DNA from 3 places in the Streptomyces sp. NPDC053069 genome. Region 1 is predicted to be linked to each of the others. Evidence: riboswitches for the same ligand, from Rfam matches in the RefSeq annotation. Region 1 holds a riboswitch; each other region holds the start of a gene.
What was found. Region 1 has a riboswitch for thiamine pyrophosphate ahead of ACIGXP_RS22580 (thiamine ABC transporter substrate binding subunit). Riboswitches for the same ligand answer to the same signal wherever they lie in the genome.
Positions count from the first base shown of each region.

Region 2: another riboswitch for thiamine pyrophosphate. It lies ahead of thiO (glycine oxidase ThiO); the one in region 1 lies ahead of ACIGXP_RS22580 (thiamine ABC transporter substrate binding subunit).
Region 3: another riboswitch for thiamine pyrophosphate. It lies ahead of thiC (phosphomethylpyrimidine synthase ThiC); the one in region 1 lies ahead of ACIGXP_RS22580 (thiamine ABC transporter substrate binding subunit).

Region 1 covers NZ_JBITZN010000009.1:187,302-192,620, forward strand. Annotated here, with positions in the region: gene ACIGXP_RS22565 (helix-turn-helix domain-containing protein) at 1-288, opposite strand, end outside; gene ACIGXP_RS22570 (STAS domain-containing protein) at 429-797, shown strand; gene rlmN (23S rRNA (adenine(2503)-C(2))-methyltransferase RlmN) at 1,082-2,188, shown strand; TPP riboswitch at 2,212-2,320, shown strand; gene ACIGXP_RS22580 (thiamine ABC transporter substrate binding subunit) at 2,402-3,475, shown strand; gene ACIGXP_RS22585 (ABC transporter permease) at 3,520-5,121, shown strand; gene ACIGXP_RS22590 (ABC transporter ATP-binding protein) at 5,151-5,319, shown strand, end outside.
Region 2 covers NZ_JBITZN010000008.1:44,976-50,294, reverse strand. Annotated here, with positions in the region: gene thiE (thiamine phosphate synthase) at 1-325, opposite strand, end outside; gene ACIGXP_RS19815 (Rv2175c family DNA-binding protein) at 418-783, opposite strand; gene ACIGXP_RS19810 (NAD(P)/FAD-dependent oxidoreductase) at 950-2,182, opposite strand; gene ACIGXP_RS19805 (hypothetical protein) at 2,214-2,564, opposite strand; TPP riboswitch at 2,618-2,729, shown strand; gene thiO (glycine oxidase ThiO) at 2,727-3,899, shown strand; gene thiS (sulfur carrier protein ThiS) at 3,896-4,114, shown strand; gene ACIGXP_RS19790 (thiazole synthase) at 4,118-4,912, shown strand; gene pknB (Stk1 family PASTA domain-containing Ser/Thr kinase) at 5,001-5,319, shown strand, end outside.
Region 3 covers NZ_JBITZN010000004.1:388,521-393,839, forward strand. Annotated here, with positions in the region: gene ACIGXP_RS11635 (IclR family transcriptional regulator) at 1-165, shown strand, start outside; gene ACIGXP_RS11640 (SsgA family sporulation/cell division regulator) at 265-702, shown strand; gene ACIGXP_RS11645 (YibE/F family protein) at 801-2,246, opposite strand; TPP riboswitch at 2,328-2,505, shown strand; gene thiC (phosphomethylpyrimidine synthase ThiC) at 2,498-4,282, shown strand; gene ACIGXP_RS11655 (hypothetical protein) at 4,458-5,318, opposite strand.

The DNA.
Region 1 (5,319 bases):
TACGAGGAGGGACAGCAGGGAGGCTACGGAGAGGCCGGCTTCTGCCGGATGGCGCAGCACCTTGTCGGGCTCGATGCGGTAGGTGTTCGTGCGCCCGTCCCGAGTGTGGGAGAGGTAACCGTCCTGCTCAAGATCGGAGATGATGCGCTGGACGGCGCGCTCCGTGAGCCGGCAGCGGGCGGCGATGTCGCGGATACGGACGTTCGGGTTGTCGGCGATGGCCGCCAGTACGCGCGCGTGGTTGGTGATGAACGTCCATCCGCTGTGAGGTTCGGGCACTCCAACCATGCCCAGCATTTTAGGGGACCCTCATTGACGAAGCCAGATACATGACATACTTTTCCGGTAACTGATGGCGTGCTCCGCGCTGCGCGCAGCGGTAAGGGGCGTCGAAGGTGTCCTGAAATGAGGCCGTCATGCCAAAGCTCATGAGTAGCGCTGGTGCCATGGAGGGGTCGGGCCACGTCGGCGGGCCCGGACCAGTGGCTGCGTTGCACCAGTACGAATGCGGCGGCGCCTGGGTGATCGCCGCTCACGGCTCCTATGACATCCACTCGATCCCGCCTCTGGCGGAGGCACTGAACGCCGCTGTCAGGAAGCATGCGAAGGTGGTCCTGGACGCCTCGGGGGTCGACTTCGCGGACTCGTCGTTCCTCAACCTGTTGATCCGTGCCCACCAGACGGGCACCGTGCGCGTGGCAGCGCCGCCAAGGCAGCTTCAGCGCCTGTTTGTGATCACCGGAGCCGACGCCGTGCTGGAGATACGAGAGACCGTGGACGACGCCGCCCTCTCCTGATCCAGCCGTCACCGAAGAGCCGGACCTGCGCCGACTGCTGTAAGCACGTAGACAGTCGACCGATCCCTGCTTTCATGTCATTTCTGCACTCCCACTTGTAGAGGACTGCCCCTGCCGGCTGACACCACTGCCTGACACCAACAGGTGCGGACGCGAGCGGTCGGTTTCAAAGCCTTGGCCTGTACGGGCGCCGGCCACGGCATCGGCCGGCGCCCGTCGCCTTGACTCGGTCGTTGAGCAACAGCCCCAGGTCACCCAATTGGATCTGCGACACTGGTACAGCCATGCCTAAGCCCGGAGAACTCACTTTCGTCGCCCCCCGCGGAGCCAAGAAGCCGCCGCGGCATCTCGCCGACCTCACGCCCGCCGAGCGCAAGGACGCCGTGGCCGAGATCGGTGAGAAGCCGTTCCGTGCCAAGCAGCTCTCGCAGCACTACTTCGCGCGGTACGCGCACGATCCGGAGCAGTGGACCGACATCCCCGCCGGGGCGCGCGCCAAGCTCCAGGAAGCACTGTTCCCCGAGCTGATGACCGTCGTCCGGCATCTGTCGACCGACCAGGGAACCACACGCAAGACGCTGTGGCGGTTGTTCGACGGGACCCTCGTCGAGTCCGTGCTGATGCGGTATCCGGACCGGGTCACCATGTGCATCAGCTCGCAGGCGGGCTGCGGCATGAACTGTCCGTTCTGTGCCACCGGGCAGGCGGGGCTGGACCGGAACCTGTCCACGGCCGAGATCGTCCACCAGATCGTCGACGGGATGCGGGCGCTCAGGGACGGCGAGGTGCCGGGCGGCCCGGCCCGGCTGTCCAACATCGTCTTCATGGGCATGGGCGAGCCGCTCGCCAACTACAAGCGGGTCGTGGGTGCCATCCGGGCGCTGACCGATCCCGCCCCGGACGGGCTGGGGCTGTCGCAGCGCGGGATCACCGTGTCCACCGTCGGGCTCGTGCCGGCCATCCACCGGTTCGCCGACGAGGGCTTCAAGTGCCGGCTCGCGATCTCCCTGCACGCCCCCGACGACGAGCTGCGTGACACCCTCGTCCCCGTGAACACGCGGTGGAAGGTGCGCGAGGTGCTGGACGCCGGGTTCGAGTACGTGGAGAAGAGCGGGCGCCGGCTGTCCATCGAGTACGCCCTCATCCGGGACATCAACGACCAGGCGTGGCGCGGTGACCGGCTCGGGCGGCTGCTCAAGGGCAAGCCCGTGCACGTCAATCTCATTCCGCTGAACCCGACGCCGGGGTCGAAGTGGACCGCCTCCCGGCCGGAGGACGAGAAGGCCTTCGTCGAGGCCATCGCCGCTCATGGTGTGCCGGTGACGATCCGGGACACCCGGGGCCAGGAGATCGACGGAGCCTGTGGTCAGCTGGCGGCCACCGAGCGGTAATCTGGCCGGGTCCACACATCTTCATATTCCGACAGGGGAGCGCCACAGCGCTGAGAGTGCGGCGGACAGGGCCGCAGACCCTCTGAACCTCGCCCAGGTCATTCTGGGTAGGGAGTTCGGTCATCACTCAAGCTGTTGCGCCCTGCCCGGGTCTTCCTCGCGAAGCCCGGGCAGGGCCGCGTCTCTTCCTGGCCAACCCCAGGAGGACATCCAGTGCAGAACAAGACCTTCGTGGCCGTGGCGGTCGGGCTCGGCCTGATCAGCCTGTCCGCGTGCGGTTCCGGCGAGGGCACGTCGTCCGCGGACTCCACGTCCGTGACCCTCGTCAGCCACGACTCGTGGGCCGTGTCCAAGAACGTGCTCCAGGACTTCGAGAAGAAGACCGGGTACAAGGTCCACGTGCTCAAGGACGGCGACGCCGGGCAGGCCGTCAACAAGGCCGTCCTGACCAAGGACAACCCGCAGGGCGACGTCTTCTTCGGCGTCGACAACACGCTGCTGTCCCGGGCCCTGGACAACGGCCTCTTCCAGCCGTACACCGCCAAGGGCCTCGACAAGGTCGGCGCCGCCTACCAACTCGACCAGGCCAAGCACCGGGTCACGCCCGTCGACTACGGCGACATCTGCGTCAACTACGACAAGAAGTACTTCGCAGACCACCACCTCACCCCGCCGCAGTCCTTCGCCGACCTGACGAAGCCGGCGTACAAGGACCTCCTCGTCACCGAGAACGCCGCCACCTCCTCGCCCGGCCTCGGCTTCCTGCTCGGCAGCGCCGCCCGGTTCGGGGACAACGGCTGGCCGGACTACTGGAAGAAGCTGAAGGCCAACGGCGTCAAGGTCGTCGACGGCTGGGAGCAGGCCTACTACCAGGAGTTCTCGGGATCGTCCGAGGGCAAGAAGGCCGGCGGCGACCGGCCGCTGGTGGTGACGTACGCCTCCTCCCCGCCCGCCGAGGTGATCTACGCCAAGAAGCGGCCCAGCACCGCCCCGACCGGCGTGGCGTACGGCACCTGCTTCCGGCAGATCGAGTTCGCCGGACTGCTCGGCAACGCCAAGAACCCCAAGGGCGCCAAGGCGTTCATCGACTTCCTGGTCTCCAAGGAGTTCCAGGAGGACATGCCGCTGAACATGTACGTCTACCCGGTGGTGCAGGGGGCGAAGGTCCCCGCCGAGTTCACCGAGTACGGCAAGGCCGCCCAGCATCCCGAGACCATGGCCCCCGGCAAGATCGCCGCCAACCGTGACCAGTGGGTCAAGTCGTGGACCTCGCTCGTACTGAAGTAGCCCCTCGGAAGGACCGCGCGGGGAGCGCGGCGCGGCTCGGGCTCATGGCCCTGCCCGTCGCGTTCTTCGCGCTGTTCTTCGCCTGGCCCGTGGCCGCGATCGTCGCGCGCGGGCTGAAGGTGGACGGCGCCTGGCAGTTCGGGCGGCTCACGGACGTGGTCATGCGGCCGGACATCCGGCACGTGCTGTGGTTCACCACCTGGCAGGCGCTGGCCTCCACCGCGCTCACACTGCTGCTCGCGCTGCCCGCCGCCCATGTCTTCGCCCGTTTCGACTTCCCGGGCAAGCAGCTGCTGCGGGCCGTGGTCACCGTGCCGTTCGTGCTGCCGACCGTCGTCGCCGGCAGCGCGTTCCTGGCCCTCGTCGGGCACGGCGGGCTGCTGGACGAGCTGTGGGGCGTACGGCTGGACACCACGGTGTGGGCGATCCTGCTGGCCCACGTCTTCTTCAACTACGCGGTCGTCGTACGGACCGTCGGCGGCCTGTGGTCCCAGCTCGACCCCCGGCAGGAGGAGGCCGCCCGGATGCTGGGCGCCTCCCCGTGGCACGCCTGGCGGAAGGTGACGCTGCCCGCCCTCGCGCCCGCCGTGGCCGCCGCCGCGCTGATGGTGTTCCTGTTCACCTTCACCTCCTTCGGTGTCGTCCAGATCCTCGGCGGTCCCACCTTCTCCACCCTCGAAGTGGAGATCTACCGGCAGACCTCCGAGGTCTTCGACCTCGCCACGGCCGCCGTCCTCACGCTCGTCCAGTTCGCCGCCGTCGGCGCGATCCTCGCCGTGCACGCCTGGACGGTACGGCGCCGGGAGGCCGCCCTGCGGCTCGTCGACCCGAGGGCGACCGCCCGCCGGCCGCGCGGCGCCGGGCAGTGGGCCCTGCTCGCCGGCGTCCTCGCGACCATCGCGCTGCTCCTCGTCCTGCCGCTCGCCGTGCTCGTCCGCCGTTCCCTCGACGCGCCCGGCTTCGGCTACTACCGGGCGCTCGCGCACTCCGACGGCGGTACGTTCCTGGTGGCGCCGGTGCACGCGGTGTGGACCTCGCTGCAGTACGCGGTCGCCGCCACCGCCGTCGCCGTCCTGATCGGAGGTCTCGCCGCCGCCGCGCTGGCCCGCCGGGACGCCGGACGACTGGTGCGGGGCTTCGACGCGCTGCTGATGCTGCCGCTCGGCGTGTCCGCCGTGACCGTGGGCTTCGGTTTCCTGATCGCTCTCGACAAGCCGCCGCTGGACCTCAGACAGTCCTGGATGCTCGTCCCGCTCGCCCAGGCGCTGGTCGGCGCCCCCTTCGTCGTACGGACGATGCTGCCGGTGCTGCGCGCGGTCGACGCACGGCTGAGGGAGGCCGCCGCCGTGCTCGGCGCCTCGCCCTGGCGGGTGTGGCGGGAGGTGGACCTGCCGCTGGTGCGACGGGCACTGCTGGTCGCGGCCGGGTTCGCGTTCGCCGTCTCGCTGGGCGAGTTCGGGGCGACCGTGTTCATCGCCCGGCCCGACAACCCGACCCTCCCGGTCGCCGTGGCCCGGCTGCTCAGCCGCCCCGGGGACCTCAACTACGGCCAGGCGATGGCCCTTTCGACCATTCTGATGGTGGTGTGCGCCGCCGCGCTGCTGGTCCTGGAGCGGCTGCGCACCGACCGGACGGGAGAGTTCTAGATGCTGCCGGCCCGACGGGGGAGTTCTCGATGCTGCTGAGCCTCGACGCCGCGACCGTGCGCTTCGGCGGGCGGGCCGTGCTCGACGCGGTCGGCCTCGACGTCGCCGAGCACGAGGTGGTGTGCGTGCTCGGGCCCAGCGGGAGCGGGAAGTCCACGCTGCTGCGGGTGGTGGCCGGGCTGCAACCCCTGTCCGGCG
Region 2 (5,319 bases), on a different contig from region 1:
CCTCGTCGCCGAGGACGGCGCGGGCCGCGGGGACCGGCAGGTCGCCCTGGCCGAGGTGCAGCACATCGGCGCGGGCGGCGTGCGCGACGTCCGCGCGGTCGTTCACCGCGAGGAGCTTGCCGTGCCGGGCGCAGGCGTCCGCGAAGACCTCCAGGTGCTGCAGCTCCTCGGCGGCCTCCAGGCCCTTGTCGCGCAGCTGGACGATGTCGACACCGCCGGCCAGGACCGCGTCCAGGAACTCGGGCAGGTCGCCCTGGCGCGTGCGCGCGTCCGTGCAGAGGTACAGACGGGCGTCGGCGAGCGCGGCGCGTGCGGTGTCGGACATACGTGGTCCCCCCTGATGGGTGTGCGGGCGGCCGGCGCGGGTGGCGTACGGCCATGAGGGCCGGCACGCCACCGCGCGCGCTGCGGGTCGGCTCAGACGGCGAGCGCCTGGGCCCGGCGCTTCACCTCCGTGCCGCGATTCTCACTCAGGGCCTGCGCGGGGGTGCCGGGCAGGGTCGGGTCGGGGGTGAAGAGCCACTCGATCATCTCTTCGACCGTGAAGCCGTCGTCCCGCAGGAGCGTCAGGGTGCCGGACAGGCCCTTGACGACCTTGTCCCCGTCGATGAAGGCGGCGGGGACGTGCAGCGCGCGGTTCTCACCTCGGCGTACGGCGATGAGCTGGCCCTCCTTGACCAGCTGCCGCACGCGCGTCACCTCGACGCCGAGCTGTTCGGCGATGTCGGGGAGGGTGAGCCAGGCGGGGACGAGAGCATCGATCTTTGCGTCAATCTCGGTCACGGCACCAAGGGTAGGCGCTCCGCCGGACTGGCCGCGATCTGCTCCGCCGGGTGCCGCGACGGGTCGTCCTTCGGCTGCGGCACGTCGGGGTGGCTCGCGCCCACGCGGCAACGCCGCACATCACTGGGCCCGCGCCCCTCACGGGGCGCTGTCACCAGGGCGCTGTTCAGTCAGCGGTTGCATCCTTCAGGGGCTTTCCCTGATCGGCCAGTGCCTGCGCGTCCATGGTCCGGCCCGCCTCGATCAGCCTGCGGCCCTGCGCCAGATCACGCGGTCGGCCCACGGCCAGCAGGGCTACCAGGCGGTCCTCGCGCAGCCAGCACACCGACCAGGCGGGGCCCTCGGGGTCGCCGCGCCACACCATGCGGTCGGCCGCGGCGTGGTGGCCGGCGTACTGCACGAAGCGGCCGAACTGCTCGGACCAGAAGTACGGGACCGGGTCGTAGACCGCCGGGGTCTCGCCGAGGATGTTCGCGGCGACCGTGCGAGGACCCTGCAGGGCGTTGTCCCAGTGGTGGACGAGCAGCCGTTCGCCGTAGCGGGCGGAGGGGAAGGAGGCGCAGTCGCCGACGGCGTACACGTCCTGCACGGAGGTGCGCAGCCGGTCGTCGGCGAGGACGTCCCCGTGCGGGCCCAGTTCGATGCCGGAACCGGCCAGCCAGATGGTGGCGGGGCGGGCGCCGATGCCGACGACGACGGCGCCCGCGGGCAGCCGGGTGCCGTCGGCGAGCACGACCGCGCCGGGCTCGACGCGCTCCACGCGCGCGAGCGTGCGCAGTTCGGCGCCGGCGTCGGCGTACCAGGCGGCCATCGGGGCGGCGACCTCGGCGGGCAGGGCGCCGGCGAGCGGGCGGTCGGCTGCCTCCACGACGGTCACCGCGCAGCCGGCCTCGCGGGCGGCCGTGGCGAACTCGGCGCCGATCCAGCCGGCGCCGACGACCACGATCTCGTGCTGCCGGGCGAGCACCGGCCGCAGCCGTTCGGCATCGTCCAGGGTGCGCAGCAGGTGCACGCCGGGGACGCCCTCGGTGCCGGGCAGGCTGATCGGTTCGGCACCGGTGGCGAGGACCAGGACGTCGTACGGCACCGGGCCCTGCTCGGTGTCCAGCTCGTGTGCGGCGGGGCGCACGCCCAGTACCTCGCAGCCGAGCCGCAGCTCGACGCCGAGCGACTCGAAGTCCACGTCGAAGGCGGAGTCCTCGGCCTTGCCGAGCAGTACGGCCTTGGACAGCGGCGGCCGGTCGTACGGCTGGTGGGGTTCGGCGCCGATGAGGGTGACGGTGCCCTTGAAGCCCTGTTCGCGCAGGGCGACCGCGGTCTGCACCCCGGCCATGCCGGCGCCGACGACGACCACGCGCCGCCCTTGTGACGTGCCCTCTTGTGCTGTCTGCTGGCTCACCTGATCACCATAGACAGTGACGCAGCGTCAGTCAGCGGGCGTGCTCGGTGACCTGTTCCACAACACTCGTGCCGGAGCCCGCCCGCGACTCCCACTCCCAGGTCTCCTCCAGGCGTACCCGCCCGTCCGGCAGCTCGACGACCGTGGACACACAGTGCCCCGAGGCGGTCGTGCCGTCGGTCCTCAGCTGGACATAGCGGAAGTCCAGCCGGTCGCCCTCCCGGGTGCCGACCAGATGGCCGCGTACCACGTCGCCCCCCGCGTACTCGGCCCAGATCTCGCCAGCCTTCTCGTGGTAGGCGAACCGGGTGCGGGAGCCCACCTGACCTGGGGCTTGGTCCGCCACGGGGGCGAGGATCAGTCCGTCGAGCGACCGGGGCACGGGCAGGGGCTCCCTTACGGGTGACGAGCGGGGCGGGCTAGGGTGGCCACCGTACAAGCACTCGCGGGAGCCCGGACGCACCGGGCTGAGAGGGAGGCTGGCGGCCTCCGACCGTACGAACCTGATCCGGGTCATGCCGGCGAAGGGAGGGGCTGGACGCCCATGTCGTCACGTACATCCGACACGTCCGACGTCCTCGTCATCGGGGGCGGCATCATCGGCCTGGTCACGGCCTGGCGCGCGGCGCAGCGCGGGCTCGCCACGGCCGTGGCGGACCCCGAGCCCGGCGGCGGGGCCGCGCGGGTCGCGGCGGGGATGCTGGCCGCGGTCACCGAACTGCACTACGGCGAGGAGACGTTGCTCGCCCTGAATCTGGAATCGGCCCGCCGCTACCCGGACTTCGCGGCCGAGCTGACCGAGCTGACCGGCCACGACCTCGGCTACCGCCGCTGCGGCACCCTCCAGGTCGCGCTCGACGCCGACGACCGCGCACATCTGCGGGAACTGCACGCCCTGCAGCGGCGCTGCGGCCTGGAGTCCGAGTGGCTGTCCGGGCGGGACTGCCGGCGTCTGGAGCCGATGCTGGCGCCCGGGGTGCGCGGCGGCCTGCGGGTCGACGGCGACCACCAGATCGACCCGCGCCGGCTCGCGGCGGCCCTGGTGACCGCGTGCGAGCGGGCCGGGGTGGTGTTCCACCGGGCGTGGGCGGAACGGCTGGACGTCGTACGGGACCGGGCCGCCGGGGTCACGCTCGCGGACGGCACCGGGCTGCGCGCCGGCCAGGTCGTCCTCGCGGCCGGGAGCATGAGCGGACGGCTCGCGGGCGTGCCCGAGGCGCTGCTGCCGCCGGTGCGGCCGGTGAAGGGCCAGGTGCTGCGGCTGACGGTGCCGCGCCGGTACGCGCCGTTCCTCAGCCGCACCGTACGGGCCGTCGTCCGCGGCAGCCAGGTCTATCTGGTGCCCCGCGAGAACGGCGAACTCGTCGTCGGTGCCACCAGCGAGGAGCTGGGCTGGGACACGACCGTCACCGCGGGCGGGGTGTACGAGCTACTGCGCGACGCCCATGAGCTGGTGCCGGGCATCACCGAACTGCCGCTCACCGAGACCCGGGCCGGGCTGCGCCCCGGCTCCCCCGACAACGCGCCGCTGCTCGGCCCGTCCGGGCTCGACGGGCTGCTGCTGGCCACCGGGCACTACCGCAACGGGGTGCTGCTCACACCGGTCACCGGCGATGTACTGGCCCAGCTGCTGACCGGCGGTCAACTTCCGGAAGTGGCCCGTCCGTTCACGCCCCAGCGCTTCGGCGCCGCCGTCCTCATGGAGCAGCCCGCATGACCATCTCCGTCACCCTTTCCATCTCCGTCAACGGAGAGCGCCGGGAGATCGTCCCGGGTACCGCTCTCGACACCGTCGTACGGTCGCTGGTCGCGGCGCCCTCCGGAGTGGCCGCCGCCGTCAACGAGACCGTCGTCCCGCGCGCGCAGTGGGCGGCCACGGCGCTGGCCGAGGGCGATCGCGTCGAAGTCCTCACCGCGGTCCAGGGAGGCTGAGCCATGGCCGACGATCCTCTGGTCCTCGGGGGTACGGCGTTCTCGTCGCGGCTGATCATGGGCACGGGCGGTGCGCCCAGCCTGGAGGTGCTGGAGCGGGCGCTGGCCGCCTCCGGCACCGAGCTGACGACGGTCGCGATGCGGCGGGTGGACCCGTCCGTGCACGGCTCGGTGCTGTCGGTGCTGGAGAAGCTGGGCATCCGGGTGCTGCCGAACACGGCGGGCTGTTTCACCGCGGGCGAGGCCGTGCTGACCGCGCGGCTGGCGCGGGAGGCACTGGGCACGGACCTGGTCAAGCTGGAGGTCATCGCCGACGAGCGGACGCTGCTGCCGGATCCGGTGGAACTGCTGGAGGCGGCGGAGACGCTGGTCGACGACGGGTTCACGGTGCTGCCGTACACCAATGACGATCCTGTGCTGGCACGGAAGCTGGAGGACGTCGGGTGTGCGGCGGTGATGCCGCTGGGGTCGCCGATCGGGTCCGGGCTCGGGATCCGCAACCCCCACAACTTCCAGCTGATCGTCGAGCACGCGCGGGTGCCGGTGATTCTGGACGCGGGGGCGGGCACGGCGTCGGACGCCGCGCTGGCCATGGAGCTGGGCTGTGCCGGGGTGATGCTGGCCTCGGCGGTGACGCGGGCGCAGGAGCCGGAGCTGATGGCCGCCGCGATGCGGCATGCGGTGGAGGGCGGCCGGCTGGCCCGGCTGGCCGGGCGGATTCCGCGCAGGCACTTCGCGGAGGCCTCCTCCCCGGCCGAGGGGCGCGCCCACCTCGATCCCGAGCGCCCGGCCTTCTGATCGCGGGCGAGTCACAGCTGTGCTGCATTCCGTCCCCGGAACAGCACAGCGTGCGGCACTGTCGGTCGGCCCTCGTAGACTCCCCTGCGTGGATACGACCCTTCAGGACCCCCTCGTCGGGCAGGTGCTCGACGGCCGTTATCGCGTCGACGCACGGATCGCGGTCGGCGGGATGGCCACGGTCTACCGGGCCCTGGACATCCGTCTGGACCGCGTTCTCGCGCTGAAGGTGATGCACCCGACGCTCGCGTCGGACGGTTCGTTCGTGGAGCGGTTCATCCGGGAGGCCAAGTCCGTCGCGCGGCTGGCACACCCGAATGTGGTGCAGGTCTTCGACCAGGGGACCGACGGGTCGTACGTGTACCTGGCGATGGAGTACGTCGCCGGGTGCACCCTGCGGGACGTGC
Region 3 (5,319 bases), on a different contig from region 1:
GGGACGGTCTGCGCGGCGGTGCCGATCACGGTCGGCACGACCGTGGCCACGATGGCCATGTCGCTGCCGGCCGACCAGGCCGACCGGCTGCTGCCCGCCGCCCGTCGGCTGCAGACGGAGATCGGGCGGCATCTGGGGACACTCACCCTCTCTATCAGTATCTGAAAACTTACTCCTTGTGATCTCCCGTGTACGTTCAGCAAGATTTGACCACGGCTACAGGGGATCAAACCCGGCCAGTGATGTCATATGACGGGATGGACGATGCGCGAGTCCGTACAGGCAGAGGTCATGATGAGCTTTCTCGTGTCGGAGGAACTCTCCTTCCGTATCCCGGTGGAGTTGCGCTACGAGACCAGTGATCCCTATGCCGTGCGGCTCACCTTTCATCTGCCCGGTGACGCCCCGGTGACGTGGGCGTTCGGCCGTGAGCTGCTGATCGACGGCGTCGGCCGGCCGTGCGGGGAAGGGGACGTGCACATTGCTCCGGTCAGTACCGATGTGCTGGGCGAGGTGCTGATCAGGCTTCAGGTCGGTTGCGACCAGGCGCTGTTCCGGTCCTCCGCGCCTCCACTGGTGGCCTTCCTGGACCGTACGGACAAGCTCGTGCCGCTGGGCCAGGAGGGCGCCCTGGCCGACTTCGACGCCCATCTGGAGGAGGCACTGGACCGCATTCTGGCCGAGGAGCAGAGCGCGGGCTGAAGCGTTACGGCAGGGTCGCCGAGCGCTCCACCATGCCGCGTGGACGCATGAAGTAACGCTTCTGCGTGGCGCCCTGTCCCGGACCGTTCAGCTCGGGCTCACCGCTTCCGGCGCCGGCCGCGGCCACCGCGTGCGGTCACGGGCAGCGCCGGGGCGTCCCCGCTGGCGCGGTCGGCCGAGACCACCAGGGCGGCGAGCGCGGTGGTGACCGGGACCGAGGCGACGAGACCGATCGAGCCCACCAGCGTGCGCACGATCTCCTCGGCCACCAGTTCGCTGTTGGCCACGGTCCCGACACTGCTCTGCGCGATCGAGAACAGCAGCAGCAACGGCAGCGCGGCACCGGCATAGGCGAGGACAAGGGTGTTGACCACGGAGGCGATGTGGTCGCGGCCGATACGGATGCCGGCCCGGTACAGCCCGCGCCAGCCCATTGACGGATTGGCCTCGTGCAGCTCCCAGACGGCTGACGTCTGGGTCACGGTCACGTCGTCCAGGACACCGAGCGAGCCGATGATGACGCCGGCCAGCAGCAGGCCGCTCATGTCGATCGACGGATACAGGCCATGGATCAGGCCGGTGTTGTCGTCCGTGTTGCCGGTCAGGGCGGCCCAGCCGATGAAGAGGGACCCGAGTGCACCGATCAGCGACAGGGAGATCAGCGTGCCGAGCACCGCCACCGACGTCCGCGCCGACAGGCCGTGGCACATGTACAGGGCGATCAGCATGATGGCGCTCGATCCGACCACTGCCACGAGCAGCGGGTTCGAACCCTGGAGGATCGCGGGCAGGATGAACAGGGTCAGCACCAGGAAGCTCACCGCCAGTGCGATGAGCGCCATGACGCCGCGGAGCCTGCCGACCACCACCACGGCGAGCGCGAAGATCCCCGCGAGCAGTGTCATGGGGAACTTGCGGTTCACATCCGCCACCGAGTACTGCAGGTCCTTCGGTGCCGAAGGCTCGTAGGCGACCACGACCTTCTCGCCCTGGTGCAACTGCCGGGTCTGGTCCGGCTGCACGATCTCGGTGAACGTACGGCCCTTGTCCTTGCCGGTGTCGACCCGGACGGTCGCCTTCTTGCAGCGTCCCTTCGCTTCCTGTTGCGCCGAGGCGCCCTCGGCGGTGGAGGTGTCGCCGGTCGGGGTGTCACCGGAGGCGTTCACCGACCGGCAGCTCACCTCGACGACCCTGGTGACCGTGGCCTGCTGTGTCTCCCGGTCGAAGCCGACGCCGGTGCGCTTGTGGGCCGGGGCTCCCCCGGGCCAGAGCACCAGCAGCCCGACGACGACCGCCGCGGTGAACGGGACCAGGATCGCGGCGATGACCTTGCGCAGGTGCTGGGAGACCGGGGCCGCGGGACCGTGGCTGTGGCTGTGGCTGTGGCCGTGCGCGTGACTGTGCCCGCGGCCGTGACCGCGGCCGTCGTCCCCACCGGATCCCCGCTCGGGACCCTGGTCGCCGCCGCTCCCGCCGAAGCCGGCTGCCTGCCCCGAGCCCTCTCGATGGTGCGGCTCGTGCGGCTGATAGGGGTACTGCTCCATCCTGGTCACCGCCCGATCATTGCAAGAACGGCGGGGGGCCCACTGTTCACCGCGCCACATATGACGCTAGCGTGGAGGCACCTTTGCACACGCGGGAGCTCGGAGCACCGGGCTGAGAGGGCGCTGACCTCCGTACACGCGATGTTTCACGTGGAACAGGCGATGTTCCGCAGGAAACGTCGGCAGACGGAAACCGCTGCGTCGACCGCCGAACCTGTTACCGGGTAATGCCGGCGTAGGGAGTAGGTCTCATGACCAACAAGGACGCACGCACGCCTGCCTCCGTTCAGGACGAGAAGTCCCAGGAGGCCGGGAAGTCCATCGGCTGGCACAAGGCGTACGTCGAGGGCTCGCGCCCCGACCTGCGCGTGCCGGTCCGCCAGGTGCACCTCACCAACGGGCAGTCGGTCACGCTGTACGACACGTCGGGCCCGTACACCGATCCACTCGTTGATACCGATGTCCGCAGGGGCCTGCCGCCGTTGCGGGAGAACTGGATCATCGCCCGCGGCGACACCGAGGAGTACGCGGGCCGTCCCGTCCGTCCCGAGGACGACGGCATCAAGCACACGTCGCCGCGTGGCGGGCTGCGCAATCTGGACGCGGTCTTCCCCGGACGGCCGCGTCAGCCGCGCCGGGGCCGCAGCGGAGAGGCCGTGACGCAGCTCGCGTACGCCCGTCGGGGCGAGATCACCCCGGAGATGGAGTACGTGGCCATCCGGGAGAACGTTTCTCCCGAGGTGGTCCGCGAGGAGCTCGCGGCAGGCCGGGCGGTACTGCCGGCCAACGTCAACCACCCGGAGATCGAGCCGATGATCATCGGCAAGCGGTTCCTGGTGAAGGTCAACGCCAACATCGGCAACTCCGCGGTGACCTCCTCCATCGAGGAGGAGGTGGAGAAGATGACCTGGGCGACCCGCTGGGGCGCCGACACGGTCATGGACCTCTCCACCGGCCGCAACATCCACACGACGCGTGAGTGGGTGCTGCGCAACTCCCCCGTCCCCATCGGCACGGTGCCGCTCTACCAGGCGCTGGAGAAGGTTGACGGCAGGGCCGAGGAACTGACCTGGGAGATCTACAAGGACACCGTCATCGAGCAGGCCGAGCAGGGCGTGGACTACATGACGGTCCACGCGGGCGTGCGGCTGCCGTACGTCCCGCTCACCGCCAACCGCAAGACGGGCATCGTCTCGCGCGGCGGCTCGATCATGGCCGCGTGGTGCCTGGCACACCACAAGGAGTCGTTCCTGTACGAGAACTTCGAGGAGCTGTGCGAGATCCTCGCCGCCTACGACGTCACGTACTCGCTGGGCGACGGTCTGCGGCCGGGCTCGATCGCGGACGCCAACGACGAGGCACAGTTCGCGGAATTGCGAACCCTCGGGGAACTCAACCGGATCGCCAGGCGTTTCAACGTACAGACGATGATCGAGGGCCCGGGACACGTCCCGATGCACAAGATCAAGGAGAACATCGACCTTCAGCAGGAGATCTGCGATGAAGCTCCGTTCTATACGCTCGGCCCGCTGACCACGGACATCGCGCCGGCGTACGACCACATCACCTCCGGCATCGGCGCTGCGATGATCGCCTGGTGGGGCACGGCGATGCTCTGCTACGTAACGCCCAAGGAGCACCTGGGCCTGCCCAACCGGGATGACGTCAAGACCGGCGTCATCACCTACAAGATCGCCGCGCACGCGGCCGATCTCGCCAAGGGACACCCGGGAGCCCAGGAGTGGGACGACGCGCTGTCCGACGCCCGCTTCGAGTTCCGGTGGGAGGACCAGTTCAACCTCGCTCTGGACCCGGACACGGCACGGGAGTTCCACGACGAGACCCTGCCGGCCGAGCCCGCCAAGACGGCCCACTTCTGCTCCATGTGCGGACCGAAGTTCTGCAGCATGAAGATCTCGCAGGACATCCGCCGCGAACACGGTGGCAACCGCGCCGAGATCGAGGAGGGCATGGCCCAGAAGTCGAAGGAGTTCGCGGCGAGCGGCAACAGGGTGTATCTGCCGATCGCCGACTGAGACAGGTGGGAGCAACTCGCCGCGCCGGGTCGCCCCTTGAGGCGTCCGGTGCGGCCGGGGGGCCGGCGGGAGTGCGGCTGACCGGGTGGTGAGGCCACACCGGTTGGCCGCTCCGTCCGCCCGGCCGGGCCCCCGCTTGAGAGCGCAAGCCGGGTTGTTCGGGTGCTGATGCGGGTCAGTCGGGCTGGTGCTCCGGGCCGCCGAAGTCCGGGCTCGTGTAGTCCGGGCTGGTGAAGCTCGGGCGGCCGGACTCGGTGCCGTCGTCGGGGCTGCTGAAGCCGGGGCGGTCGTACCCGAGGCGGGGCATGCGGCCGCTCGGGGCGGGCGGCGTCGTGCGGTGCAGTGCGGCCGGTCCGGGTTCGGCGAGTGCCTCACGCAGGAACGGCACGATGCCTCGCTCCAGCAGGGCGTCCCGCCAGGCCTCTCTGGCCCTGTCCAGCTCCCGGTGCGCCGCGTCCAGTGCCTGGGCCTGGGGCGAGCTGCCGTTGCGCAGGGCGGTGAGGAGCAGGCCGACAGCGGCGACGAGGGCCGAGGCCGCGGTCACCGCGCCGAACACCCAGCCGGCGGTGAGCATGGTCTGGGCGAAGGCCTGTCCGGGGCTGAGCGTCTTCAGGATGTAGCCGACGAGGAGGAAGATCGCCGCGGCGGTTCCGGAGAGGACGGGAGCCAGGACGGCGATGACCGCGATGGCGCCCGCACCGGTGCTCTCGGCGGCCTCGCCGAGGGTGGTGACGAGCCCCGCCGTGGCCGAAGTCGGGTCCGCGGCGGCCGAGTCGCCGGCGGCCGACGGGGTCATGGCCGGGTGGCGCAGTTCCTGGCGGACCTTCACATAGTGCTGGTATTCGGCCGCTGCTGCGGCCGTGATCAGGGCACTGGCGTTGAGTGCCATGGTGCGCAGTTGTTCGGGATTGAGTCGCTGTCCGACAGCGGCCAGTTCCGGTCGGTGTGGTGCGGAGCGCAGCGCCTCATTGAGGAGCCGCTCGAATTCCTGGCGGTCCTCGCTCTGCAGGTGCTGCGGAACGCTGTTCATGTGCATC